3 regions of the Variovorax sp. TLI9-5A genome follow, and region 2 is predicted to be linked to each of the others. Evidence: predicted binding sites of a transcription regulator. Region 2 holds the regulator's gene; each other region holds the start of a gene.
The links. The regulator sigma-54, encoded in region 2, starts transcription at its own class of promoters, with help from an activator protein. The targets are predictions, from matches to a motif close to TGGCANGNAANCTGCTTT.
Positions count from the first base shown of each region.

Region 1: a site for sigma-54 is predicted at 1,795-1,812, ahead of AC1VNX_RS04130 (isopenicillin N synthase family dioxygenase). Genes of this name have one in related genera too.
Region 3: a site for sigma-54 is predicted at 1,385-1,402, ahead of AC1VNX_RS33400 (TorF family putative porin). Genes of this name have one in related genera too.

Region 1 covers NZ_CP200310.1:839,307-843,782, reverse strand. The annotation lists gene AC1VNX_RS04145 (malonic semialdehyde reductase) at 1-228, shown strand, start outside; gene rutF (NADH-dependent FMN reductase RutF) at 243-800, shown strand; gene rutR (HTH-type transcriptional regulator RutR) at 932-1,642, opposite strand; gene AC1VNX_RS04130 (isopenicillin N synthase family dioxygenase) at 1,845-2,846, shown strand; gene AC1VNX_RS04125 (VOC family protein) at 2,851-3,237, shown strand; gene AC1VNX_RS04120 (BMP family ABC transporter substrate-binding protein) at 3,318-4,424, shown strand; gene AC1VNX_RS04115 (ABC transporter ATP-binding protein) at 4,443-4,476, shown strand, end outside.
Region 2 covers NZ_CP200310.1:6,702,292-6,706,767, reverse strand. The annotation lists gene lptA (lipopolysaccharide transport periplasmic protein LptA) at 1-44, shown strand, start outside; gene lptB (LPS export ABC transporter ATP-binding protein) at 41-835, shown strand; gene rpoN (RNA polymerase factor sigma-54) at 853-2,454, shown strand; gene AC1VNX_RS31880 (phospholipase D family protein) at 2,465-4,066, shown strand; gene AC1VNX_RS31875 (LysE family translocator) at 4,077-4,476, opposite strand, start outside.
Region 3 covers NZ_CP200310.1:7,033,172-7,037,647, forward strand. The annotation lists gene AC1VNX_RS33390 (ammonium transporter) at 1-29, opposite strand, end outside; gene glnK (P-II family nitrogen regulator) at 59-397, opposite strand; gene AC1VNX_RS33400 (TorF family putative porin) at 465-1,343, opposite strand; gene AC1VNX_RS33405 (YifB family Mg chelatase-like AAA ATPase) at 1,558-3,102, shown strand; gene AC1VNX_RS33410 (hypothetical protein) at 3,171-4,476, opposite strand, start outside.

The DNA of each region.
Region 1 (4,476 bases), 5.9 Mb from region 2:
TTTCGCAACGCCAGCCTGCAGGCGGGCTACCTGCTGCTCGCGGCGCGCGCGGTGGGGCTCGACGCCGGCCCGATGTCGGGCTTCGACAAGGCGAAGGTCGACGCGGCCTTCTTCGAGGGCACCGACTGGACCGTCAACTTCCTCATCAACCTCGGCCACGGCGACGCGTCGAAGGTGTTCGGCCGCCTGCCGCGGCTGTCCTTCGACGAGGCCTGCCTGCTGGCCTGAAGGAGTCACTCGAGATGCTGCAGAACGCCATGGCCTCGAATCCCGCTTCATCGTCCCCCAACCCCGCCGTGCTGGCGCAGGGCCTGCAGAAGGCCGACTACCGCAACGCGATGGCACGGCTGGGCGCGGCGGTGAACATCATCACCACCGACGGCCCGGCCGGCCGTGCCGGCTTCACCGCATCGGCGGTGTGCAGCGTGACCGACGAGCCGCCGACGCTGCTGGTGTGCCTGAACCGCTCGGCCTCGGTGTACCCGGCGTTCAAGGCCAACGGCGTGCTGTGCGTGAACGTGCTGGCCGCGGGGCACCAGTCGCTGTCTGCGCTATTCGGCGGCAAGACGCCGATGGACGATCGCTTCGCCGCCGCGCGCTGGAGCAGCAAGACCACTGGCTCGCCGATGCTCGACGACGCGGCCGTGTCGTTCGATTGCCGCGTGGTGCACGCGACGAGCGCGGGCACGCACGACGTGCTCTTCTGCGAGGCGGTGTCCATCGCCATCGGCGGCGCGGCGCAGGGGCTGATCTACTTCGACCGGCGCTATCACGAGATTGCGGCGCCGCCGCAGCACTGACCTCGCTTGTTCCCTCTCCCCTTGGGGAGAGGGTTAGGGTGAGGGGGGCAGCGGCACCTGCAAGGGCAGCGACGACATTCAGGCCGCCACCCTCACCCCAGCCCTCTCCCCAAGGGGAGAGGGAGCAAGACTCAGCGCGGCCGCGGCGTGATGCCCTGGAGAACGATGCGCTGAACGCTCTCCACCGCGCGCTCGAAGAAGGCTTCGTCTTCCAGCGTATGCCCCGACAGCGCCTGCACCTGCACCCCGAAATCCGCGTAGTGCTGCGTCATCGCCCACAGCGCGAAGATGAGATGGTGCGGATCGACGGGCGCCAGCTTGCCCGCCTCGATCCACGCACGGATCACTTCCGATTTCTTCTCCACCAGCGTGCGCAGTTCGCGGTCCAGCTCGTCGCGCAGCAGCGGCGCGCCCTGGATCATCTCCAGGCAGAAGAGCCGCGATGCATCGGGCCTGTCGCGCGAAACCACCAGCTTGCGGCGGATGTAGTCGCCGATGGCCTCGGCCGGGTCCTGCTCGGCGCTGAAGCCGCGCAGCGGTTCGAGCCACAGCGCGAGCAGGTCGCGCAGCACGTTGACGTAAAGCTCTTCCTTGTTCGCGAAGTAATAGAGCAGGTTGCTCTTCGACACATCGGCGCGCGCAGCCACCTGGTCGATGGAGGTGCCATGCAGGCCGAAGCGCGAGAACAGCCCCAGCGCCGCGCCGAGGATCGCGCTGCGCTTGTCCTCTATCTGGCGCAACCGGCGGTTCACTGCGGACGCGCTTCGCACCGCGGGCTTCGCGCGCTTGCGCGCCGGGCTCTCCTTGCCGGCATTCGCAGCCAGCGCTTTTGTCTTCGGCATCTTCCCTCGCTCTTGATTGATCTGATCGTGAATCGGCGGACGGCGCACCACTGTAAGGCCACGGTGCATCGCCTTGCGCCGCGACCGCCTTCGCAACGCATTCCTGCGCACCATGCTGACGCGAAGAATGCTGTTTGTCCATTTGGTCCAACTGGCACAGACGTTGCATGGCGAAAGGCATGCCAAGCAAGAGGAACCTGCCATGACCCTGCTGTCCGTACCCATCATCGATCTCGCGCCCTACTTCGCCGGCACCGCCGAAGGCAAGGCGGAGGTCGCGAAGAAAGTCGACGAAGCCTGCCGCAGCATCGGCTTCCTCGTCATCACCAACCACGGCATCTCGCCGGAGCTGATCTCGCGCGTGTCGTCGCTCTCGCGCAAGTTCTTCGACATGCCGCTGGGCGAGAAGCGCAAGGTCGACCGCCCGCGCGAGGACGCCGTGCGCGGCTACAGCGCGGTGGGCGAGGAAGGCCTCTCCTACAGCCTCGAGGAGGCCGCGCCCGGCGACCTGAAGGAGTCTTTCTCCATCGGCCCCTCGAACGTGCCCGACGACGACTACCACCGCGGCCCCGCCGCAGGCCCGCACTTCGAGCCCAACAGCTGGCCGCCCATCGAAGGCTTCAAGGAAGCCTACGAGGGCTACTTCGACGCGATGAGCGATCTCTCGCGCTCGCTGATGCGCGTCTTCGCGCTCGGCCTCTCGCTGCCCGAGACCTTCTTCGACGACAAGATCGACAAGCACATCAGCATGTTCCGCGTGCTGAGCTACCCGCCGCAGCGCGAGCAGCCGCTGCCGGGCCAGCTGCGCGCTGGCGCGCACAGCGACTACGGCAGCCTCACCATCGTGCTGCCCGACGACAAGGGCCTGCAGGTGTTCAACAAGGCCGGCCAGTGGGTGGACGTGCCGCAGGTCGAGGGTGGCCTGGTGGTCAACATCGCCGACCTCATGATGCAGTGGACCAACGACCAGTGGGTATCCACGCTGCACCGCGTGATCAACCCGCCCTTCGAGGTGGCGAGCACCAACCGCCGCCAGTCGCTGGTGTTCTTCCACCAGCCGAACTACGACGCGATGGTCGAGTGCCTGCCGAGCTGCCTCGCGCCGGGTGAAGAGGCGAAGTACCCACCCATCTCCTCTGGCGATCACCTCACCTCGAAGTTCGTCAAGCAGACGACCTTCGGCGGCACCAAAGTGACGGCCTGAACGCATGGCCCACCTGTCCTACGTCAACGTCTTCGCGAAGGACGTGGTCGCGCTCAGCGGCTTCTACCAGCGCGTGTTCGGCTTCACAGAGATCGAGGCGATCCGCTCGCCCATCTTCCGCGGGCTGGACACCGGTAAGTCGAGCCTGGGCTTCAACGCGCTCGATGCCTACGAGCTGCTGCACCTGAGCGAGTTCTCTGACACGCGCGGCGTGAAGTTTTTGCTGAACATCGACGTCGACAGCCAGGCCGACGTCGATCGCATGGTGCCCGTCGCGCTCGAAGCCGGCGCCACGCTCGTCAAGCCGCCCTACGTCACCTACTACAACTGGTACCAGTCGGTGCTGCTCGATCCCGAGGGCAACGTGTTCCGCATCAACTTCATGATGTGACGCGCACCGCGCCCGCTCGCTGCTCTCTCTTTCCCCCTCCCGCTTCCCCTTCTTCAACGCCTCCCTTCAAAGGTAGTTCCATGCAGTTGCGCACCCTCACTCCCGGCCTGGGCTTCGCGATGACCATCGCGGCCGCAGGCGCGTACTTCACCACGCTGCCCGCTGCCGCCGCCGACGGCTTCACTCTGAAGGACAAGCCGAAGATCGCGATGCTCTACTTCGGCCCGAAGAACGACGGCGGCTGGACGCAGGCCTTCGACGAGGCCCGCGTGAAGATCGAAAAGGAGATCGGCCAGAAGATCCAGTTCGTGGAGAACGTGCCCGAGGACGCCTCGGCCATCAAGCCGGCGGCGGAGAAGTTCATCCAGCGCGGCGCCAACATCGTGATCGGCACCGCCTTCGGCTACTCCGACAGTTTCAAGGACCTGGCCGCGAAGTACCCCGACGTGGCCTTCCTCAACGGCTCGGGCACCACCAACGGCAGCAACCTCGAATCCTTCTACGGCCGCACCTACGAGAGCCAGTACCTCTGCGGCATGGCCGCAGGCGCCGCATCGAAGACCGGCAAGCTGGGCTTCGTCGCGGCCAACCCCTTCGGCGTGGTGAACTGGACCATCAACGCCTTCGCACTCGGCGCGCAGAAGATGAACCCGAACGCCACCGTCAACGTGATCTACACCGGCGCCTGGAACGACCCGGTGAAGGAGCGCGCCGCCGCGGCCGCGCTCATCGACCAGGGCGCCGATGTGATCGGCCAGCACGTGGACAGCCCCACGCCGCAGATCGTCGCGCAGGAGCGCGGCGTGTACGGCACCGGCCACCACCGCGACCTGCGCCAGTTCGCGCCCAAGGCCACGCTGTGCTCGTCGGTGTGGGTGTGGGACCGCTTCCTGACGCCCGAGCTCAAGAAGATCATCGCCGGCGGCTGGAAACCCGCGCAGTACGGCGCGTTCATCGAGATGAAGGACGGCGGCACCGACATCGCCGGCTTCGGCCCCGCCGTGCCCAAGGACAAGGCCGCCCTCATCACCGCCGAACGCGACGCGATCATGAAGGGCAAGCAGATCTACGCCGGCCCGCTCGCCGACCGCGACGGCAAGGAGCGCGTGGCCAAGGGCGCGGTGCTGTCGGACGCCGACCTCTGGAAGATGGACTGGTTCGTCAAGGGCGTGGTCACGCAGAAGTAAGCCGGAGCCACGCACCTCATGCCCAATGCGCTCGAACTCACCGGCATACGCA
Region 2 (4,476 bases):
GCCAGAGCACAACGCTCAGTGACCAGGGAGACACGCGCAAGTGATCGAATCCGCAGGAACTCAGGACGCCAACGGCGCGCCGGGCAGCCGCCTGGTCGCGCGCGGCCTGAAGAAGAGCTATGGCAGCCGCACGGTCGTGAAGGACGTCTCGCTCGACGTGCAGAAGGGCGAAGTCGTCGGGCTGCTCGGCCCGAACGGCGCCGGCAAGACCACCTCGTTCTACATGATCGTGGGGCTGGTGCGCGCCGATGCCGGAGACATCACCATCGACGGCGAGCCCATCGCCCACATGCCGATCCACCGCCGCGCCCGCATGGGCCTGAGCTACCTGCCGCAGGAAGCCTCCATCTTCCGCAAGCTCACGGTCGAGGAAAACGTGCGCGCCGTGCTCGAGCTGCAGAGCGAGCCCGACGCGAACGGCAAGCTGGTGCCGCTGTCGAAGGAGCACATCGAGGAGCGCCTGACCGACCTGCTGGCCGACCTGCGCGTCGACCACCTGCGCGATTCGCCCGCGCTGGCGCTGTCGGGCGGCGAGCGCCGCCGCGTCGAGATCGCGCGCGCGCTGGCCACGCAGCCGCGCTTCATCCTGCTGGACGAGCCCTTCGCCGGCATCGACCCGATCGCCGTGATCGAGATCCAGCGCATCATCAGCTTCCTGAAGGAGCGCGGCATCGGCGTGCTCATCACCGACCACAACGTGCGTGAAACGCTGGGCATCTGCGATCACGCTTTCATCATCAGCGACGGGCACGTGCTGGCACAAGGCACACCCTCGGAGATCGTCGACAACGCCGAGGTACGCAGGGTGTACCTGGGCGAGCACTTCCGCATGTAAGGGCGGGAGCGGTTCCCATGAAGCAAGGGCTATCCCTTCGCGTCTCGCAGCATCTGGCGTTGACGCCACAGCTGCAGCAGTCGATCAGGCTGCTTCAACTCTCCACGCTCGAACTGAGCCAGGAGGTGGAGCAGATGCTCGACGAGAACCCGTTCCTCGAGCGCACGGCTGAAGAAGCGGCGCGCGAGGAATTCGGGCTCGACACGGCCGATGCCCCGGTGCCGCGCGACGACGGCGGCGATAGTGGTGACGGCGAGAGCGACTTCGCTTCGCCCGCTGCCGGCACGTCCACTGCTGCCACCGAAACCGGCACCACCACCACGGCCGACTCCGACGGCCCCGCCGCCGAGATCTCCGAGCGCGAGCCCGACTGGGAAGGCGACGGCACCGTCGAAATGGCGCCCGACGACAGCGAGTGGGGCAGCGACGCGCCCGCGCGCCAGAACAACGCCGGCGACGACGAGCGCGCGGACGCCACCGAGCTCGCGCGCAGCCAGGAGTCGCTGCAGTCCTTCCTGCACCGCCAGGCGCTGAGCCTGCGGCTCAACGAGAGCGACAGCGCCGCGCTGCGCTTTCTCATCGAATCGCTCAACGACGACGGCTACCTCGAAGACTCGCTGCCCGCGCTGGCCTCGGGCCTGGCCGGCGACGACAACGACGAGTTCGACGACCTCGTGCACCACTTCCAGGTGGCGCTCGGCCTGCTGCAGAGCCTGGAGCCCGCCGGCGTCGGCGCGCGCGACCTCGGCGAGTGCCTGAGCATCCAGCTGCGCGCCATGGCCAGCGACGACGAGACCGAGGAAGAAGCGCTGGTCCGCAAGACCGCCATCGCCATCTGCAAGCAGCCCATGGAGCTGCTCGCGCGCCGCGACTTCAAGCGCCTGGCCACGCTCACCCGCAGCAGCGAGGAGCTGGTGCGCTCGGCGCTGCAGGTCATCGCGCGGCTGGAGCCCAAGCCGGGCCGCAGCTTCGTCGACGTGGAACGCAACATCATCATTCCCGACGTCATCGTCACCAAGACCGGGCGCGGCACCAACGTGAAGTTCCGCGTCATGCTCAACCCCGAGGTCATGCCGCGCCTGCGCGTGCACGACATCTACGCCGGCGCGCTCAAGTCGCACAAGGGCGAGGGCAGCCAGGCGCTGTCGCAGCGGCTGCAGGAGGCGCGCTGGTTCATCAAGAACATCCAGCAGCGCTTCGACACCATCCTGCGCGTGAGCAACGCGATCGTCGAGCGGCAGAAGAGCTACTTCGTGCACGGCGAGCTCGCCATGCGCCCGCTGGTGCTGCGCGAGATCGCCGACGAGCTGGGCCTGCACGAATCCACCATCTCGCGCGTGACCACCGCCAAGTACATGGCCACGCCCTTCGGCACGGTCGAGCTCAAGTACTTCTTCGGCTCGGCACTGGGCACCGAGACCGGCGGCAACGCGTCGAGCACCGCAGTGCGCGCGCTGATCAAGCAGTTCGTCGGCTCGGAGAGCGTGAAGAAGCCGCTGTCGGACAGCCAGATCTCCGAGATGCTGAAGGAGCAGGGCATCGAGTGCGCGCGCCGCACCGTCGCCAAGTACCGCGAGGCGCTGCGCATCGCCCCCGCCAACCTGCGCAAGGCACTCTAGAAAGAAGCCGATGAGCCATGGCCTGATGTCGCGTTGTGGGCATTGGGTCTTCGCCATGGCGGCGGTGCTGCTGTTCGCCGGCTGCGCCAGCCTGCCCGACGAGGCCCCGCGCCCACCCACCAGGACCATCGCCGTCTCGGCCGACACCGCCCTCGGCAAGATCGCCCTGGCCTCGCAGCCCGACCCCGACCTCAGCGGCTTTCGCCTGATGCCCGGCGGCGATTTCGCGTTCGACACCCGCATCCAGCTCGCGCGCCGCGCGCAGCGCACGCTCGACGTGCAGTACTACCAGATCGAGAACGACGAGACCGGCCGCTACCTGCTGCGCACCCTGCGCGACGCTGCCCAGCGCGGCGTGCGCGTGCGGCTGCTGATGGACGATCTCTACACCTCCGGCGAGGACGAGCTGCTGCTGGGCCTGGCCGCCACGCCCAACGTGGAGCTGCGCCTGTTCAACCCCTTCCCGGCCGGGCGCGGCAGCCTGCTGAAGCGCTTCACCGCCTCGCTCCTCGACTTCAGCCGCGTCAACCGCCGCATGCACAACAAGCTGTTCATCGCCGACGGCGCGATGGCGGTGGCGGGTGGGCGCAACATCGGCAACCAGTACTTCAGGCGCACCTCGGGCGAGAACTTCATCGACCTCGACACCTTCGTCACCGGCGCGCTGGTTCCCCGGCTGGGCAGCCTGTTCGACCAGTACTGGAACAGCATCTACGTGCGGCCGATCCAGTCCGTGGTGGCCAGCGACCTGCCGCGCGAGGAGCTGCGCAGGCGCTTCGAGCTGGCCACCGGCCCCGACACAACGCCCCCGCCGCCGAAGCCCGCGCCCAACGACCTGCTCGGCTACAGCCCGATGGCGGAAGACCTTGACGCCGGCAAGCTCGGCCTGATCTGGACCACCGCCGAGGCCTACGCCGATTCGCCCGAGCGTGTGATCGGCAAGACCGCCTCCTACGGCGGCGTGCCGCTGCTGGACGTCGACAGCGTGCGCTACAACGTGGTCGAGCAGATGCGCCGCGCACGCTCGGAGGTGACCATCGTCTCGCCCTACCTGATCCCGGGCGCCTCGGGCTTGGAGGTGATGCGCGAGATCCGCGGCCGCAACGTGAAGATCAGCGTGGTCACCAACTCGCTGGCCGCCACCGACGAGCCGCTGGTGCACACCGCCTACCGCCGCTACCGGCCCGACATGCTCAAGCTCGGCGCCGACCTCTACGAGCTGAGCACCAAGCGCACGCGCAGCAGCGTGCGGCTGGGCCTTTTCGGCACTTCGGTGGGCCGGCTGCACGCCAAGTCGGCGGTGATCGACCAGCGCATTCTTTTCGTCGGCTCGATGAATTTCGACCCGCGCTCGGAAACGCACAACACCGAGATCGGCCTTTTCATCCGCAGCCCCGAGATGGCCCAGCAGGCGCTGAAGCTCATCGACGTGCTCAAGCAGCAGGGCGCCTACAGGCTGCGCTTTGCCGAGGGCAGCGACCAGTCGCGCATCGAATGGATCAGCGACGACGCCGGCAAGATCACCGTGCTGACCGAGGAGCCCGACTCCGGCTTCTGGGACCGGACCATGCTCGAGCTGCTGGCGCCGCTGACGCCAGAGAGCCTGCTCTAGCTTCGCAGCTTCAGGTGCCGCGAACGGCCGACCACACGAGCCGCAGCCCCAGCAGCCCCATCACGCCACCGGCGGCACGGTCGATCCAGACCTTGTAGCGCAGGTAGGCCGAGCGCGGCGCCGCCGAGGACAGCGCCAGCGCCACGATCGAATACCAGCCTGTCTCTATGCAGAAGATGACCGCCGGCACCGCCAGCGCGAGCACCAGCGGCACCTCGCGCGGAAGGAAGGCCGCGAAGATGCTCGCGTAGACCACGGCCGTCTTCGGGTTGCTGACCTGCGTGGCAAGGCCCAGCAGGAAGGTGCGCCTGCCCCGGCCTTGCAGACGTTGCGGTGAATCACCGGCCTCCTGCATCACGGCCAGCGGCTGCCGCGCGCCGCGCCAGATGCGCAAACCCAGGTACACCAGG
Region 3 (4,476 bases), 330 kb from region 2:
AGCGCAAGAGAGACAAGCAGTTTTTTCATAGTCGTTGTTCTTTCGGGCCAGGACTCGATCAGAGGGCTTCGCGGCCCGTTTCGCCGGTGCGGATGCGAACGACCTGTTCGAGGTTGTAGACGAAGATCTTGCCGTCGCCGATCTTGCCGGTGCGCGCCGCGCCTTCCACCGCCTCGATCACGCGATCGACGAGGTCGTCGGAGACGGCCGCTTCGATCTTGACCTTGGGCAGGAAGTCGACCACGTACTCCGCGCCGCGGTAGAGCTCCGTGTGGCCCTTCTGGCGGCCGAAGCCCTTCACCTCGGTGACGGTGATCCCCTGCACGCCGATGGCCGACAGCGCTTCGCGCACTTCGTCGAGCTTGAACGGTTTGATGATGGCTGTGACCAGCTTCATGAGTTTTCTCCTTCGGATGGAAATGGAATGGCGCGGCAGCTTGGGCCGCACCTCGTTGTTGTATGGCTTACAGCGTCTTCGTCAGCGTGAGGATGAAGCGCGCCTTGTTCGGCGAGTAGTAGGTCGTGCCGAAGGTGCCGAAGCCGTAGTCGACGCCCGGGTTGCTCACGGCGAGGTACGAGTTCTTCTTGTTGGCGCCCTGGACCGAGCCGGTCAGCGACAGGCCGTTGCCGAAGTCGTAGCTCGCGCCGATGTTGTAGTCGACGTAGCTCTTGTAGCCCAGGCTGCGGATGTCGCTGGACATGTTGGTGAAGCCCACGGCGGCCTTCAGCGTGACCTTGGGCACGATCTCCTTGCTGTACGACAGGTTCAGGTAGCCCGTGTTCGTGCCCTTCAGGCCCGAGCCGGCCTTGTTGCCCGCGTAGCCGAAGTAGTCCTTCGACACGGTGTGCGAGTACTTGGCGGTGAACGAGCCGAGGGTTTCGTTGGCGTAGGTGCCCGCAACGTACAGCTCGGTGGTGTTGCCCGCGGAGTTGCCCGGGTAGATGTAGGTGAGCGCACCGACGTCCATGTCCAGCGGGCCGGCCTTGAACTTGTAGCCGCCGTACACGTCCATCTCGATGCTGTTGCCCTTGAGCCAGTTGACGCTCGAATTCCAGTTGCCCACGTAGAAGCCGCTGTCGCCGAAGGCGTAGTCCAGGCCGCCCTGGATGGCCGGCTTGAAGCCCTTGGTCTTGGCGTAGTCGTTCTTGCCGATCATGTCCTGGTCCTGGCCACGGAACTTGTAGTTCGTGGTGATCGACACGTTGCCGGTCAGGTTCGGTGCGGGAGCTGCCGCAGGCGCTGCTGCGGCGTCGGTCGTTGCAGTCTGCGCCAGGGCCGCGCCGGATGCGGTCAATGCGGTGGCCAGAACGATCAGCGCCTGGGCGGCGGTACGGTGCGTCATCAGGGAACTCCTCGCAAGTGTGTTGTTGGACCGGAGGGTTCAAAGCAGGGAGCGTGCCAAAGTGCACGAATGCCGCCCCTTGCAGCCGCGTCCACGGCGCGGTTGAGAGCCAAATCGTTACAACAGCTGTTGCGAGTGGTTGCAGATGCACGGTGCGCCGCACCACCGCGGGATTGCCCAAAAAGTGCGCACCATCTTGGGGAGAGGGAGAGGAATGGGACTGTCTTTGGTGCAAAGCCGCGCCTTGCTGGGTCTTGAAGCGGCCAGTGTCACGGTAGAGGTGCATCTGGCGAACGGTTTGCCCAGCTTCACGCTGGTCGGCCTGGTCGAAACCGAGGTCAAGGAGGCGCGAGAGCGGGTGCGATCGGCGCTGCAGAACGCGGGGCTGGAGTTCCCCAATAACAAACGCATCACGGTGAACCTTGCCCCGGCCGACCTGCCGAAGGACTCCGGGCGCTTCGATCTGCCCATCGCACTGGGCATCCTGGCGGCCAGCGGCCAGATAGACAACGCCAGGCTCGCCGGCCATGAATTCGCCGGGGAGCTGTCGTTGTCGGGCGAGCTGCGGCCCGTTCGTGGTGCACTGGCCATGGCGCTGGCGCTGCACACGCGCGGCGTCGCGACGCGGCTGGTGCTGCCCCTGGAAAGTGCGCAGGAGGCCGCGCTGGTCCCGGGCGGCGAGGTGTACGGGGCCAGGCATCTGCTGGACGTGGTGCGCCAGTTCGTGTCCGTCGACGATGCCGCCTCCCTGCTGCCCGACACCGCCGACGACGGCTGGGCGCGCATCCGGGCCACACCGGATGCGGCCTCGCCCCGATACGCCGACCTGTGCGAAGTGAAGGGACACACGGGCGTCAAGCGCGTGCTCGAGATCGCGGCGGCGGGCGGGCACAGCCTGCTGATGGTGGGCGAGCCGGGCTCGGGCAAGTCGATGCTTGCTCAACGCTTCGCGGGGCTGCTGCCGTCGATGCATATCGACGAGGCACTCGAGAGCGCGGCCGTGGCCAGCCTGGGTGGGCGCTTCGCGACCGAGCGGTGGATGGCACGGCCTACATGTTCGCCTCATCACACCTGCAGTGCGGTGGCACTGGTTGGCGGAGGTTCTCCGCCCCGCCCCGGAGAGATTTCGCGCGCGCACCACGGCGTTCTCTTTCTGGACGAGTTCCCCGAATTCGCCAGATCCGCCCTCGAAGCGCTGCGCGAGCCGCTGGAGACCGGTACGATCACCATCGCCCGCGCCGCGCGGCGCGCCGAATTCCCGGCGCGCTTCCAGCTCGTCGCCGCCATGAACCCGTGCCCTTGCGGCTATCTCGGCTCTTCATTGAGGCCCTGCCGCTGCACGCCGGAGCAGGTCTCGCGATACCAGGGCAAGCTCAGCGGCCCGCTGCTGGACCGCATCGATCTGCACATCGAAGTGCCTCCAGTCTCGGCCCAGCTGCTGCTCGAAGCGCCCGCGGGCGAATCGACCGACAGCATCCGCGAACGCGTCGTCGCCGCTCGCGAGCGCGCGATGCAGCGACAGGGCCATGCAAACCAGTCGCTGCACGGCGCGGCCATCGACCGCCACGCGGCGCTCGACGACGCCGCCCGCGGGTTCATGTTCAACGCGGCCGCCAAGCTCGGCTGGTCCGCGCGCAGCACGCACCGGGCGCTGAAGGTGGCGCGGACGATCGCGGACCTGGCTGGTTCGGAAGCGGTGCAGGTCGGGCATCTGGCCGAGGCGGTGCAGTACCGCCGGGCGTTGCGCGGGGCGGCTTGAGCGCCTGAACTGCAGGTCGTCGAAACCACCATTACCGCGGGCTCTTCGCCTGAAAGCGCATCGTCACGTCAGCTCACCAGCGAATCGATCCACCGCGCCGCATAGGTCCCGCCCTGCTCGAAGTAGTGCGTGTGCGCGCCGATGCCCATGCACACGTCGTGCTCGGCACCGCGCGGCGCTGCCGTGAAGGCCGGCGCCGGATTCCACAGCGTCGCGTGACCGCCCACGGTGTCGATCGCCGGTGGCGGGTCGCACCACAGCCAGCGGCCCACGTAGTCGCCGGTGGTGTACAGGTTGATCCAGCGGTTGGCGCCCACGTCGGAGGCGAGCGGACCGCTGTTGCCCGGCAGCGTGGTCCGGCCCACCCATTCGTAGAGAAGAGGAAAGCGAGCCGCGTACAGCTGCCGCAGCGGACAACCCGCCGTCAGCAGGTGGACCTTGCCCTGCAGCTGCGGCCACAGCCGCGTGACGCGGTCGTCGATGCCGGCGTCGGCCTGCCATTGCGCTCGGTGCTGCAGGTAGCGCAGCAGTTCCGTCGAGATCACCGTGCCCTGGCTGTGCGCCACGATCACGATGCGGTCGTACTGCTGCGCCGCCACGTGTTCGAGCAGGGCCACGTAGCGCGAGAAGATCCGCGCGCGCGGAATGGCGTTGCGCGGGAACTCGCGGAAATGGTTGTCCACGTCCAGCGCCACGTCGAGTGGCAGCCGCAGCCACGGCACATAGCGCGACAGCACGCCGCCGAAGGCCGAGAGCGCCGCGGCCGCGGTGGCCGCGCTGAGCACCAGCGGCTTGAGCACGCTTTCCGACAGCGGCCCGAACCATTCGATGTACGCGCCGCCGATCAGGTCCTTCGGCAGGATGCCGCAGCGCGCCAGCAGCAGGACCACGCCGACAACGGCGGCGACCACCACGCTGGCTGCCGCGAGCCCGGTGACGACGGCTTCGAGCCGGCGATAGCCGCCGCTGAGCCAGCGCCCCAGGTTCTGCGCCGTGCCCACGCCGTTCCTGATTTCAGCGAGCACGCTGGGCACCAGCACCACGATCATGTACAGCAGCAGCGCCAGCGTCAGGCCCGCGGCGAGCACGAAGGTCTCGGTGCTGCGCAGGTAGCGCAGGTGCAGGAAGGTGGAGCCCTTGTCGAAGCAGCCCGAGGCCACGTCGAAGATGAGCGGGCAATAAGAGGTGCCCGCGGCGCCGAATTCCACCAAGGTGGTGAGCAGGGCCCAGATGGCCATCGAGAGCGCCACGAAGGAGGCCATCGACACCATCAGCCCCAGCCGCCCGGTCGCCACGCTGCCGCGCGCGGCATCGCCGTCGCGCGCCGCGGCCTGGCCGAAGACGAACCACAGCAGGAACGGCACGACCGCGGCG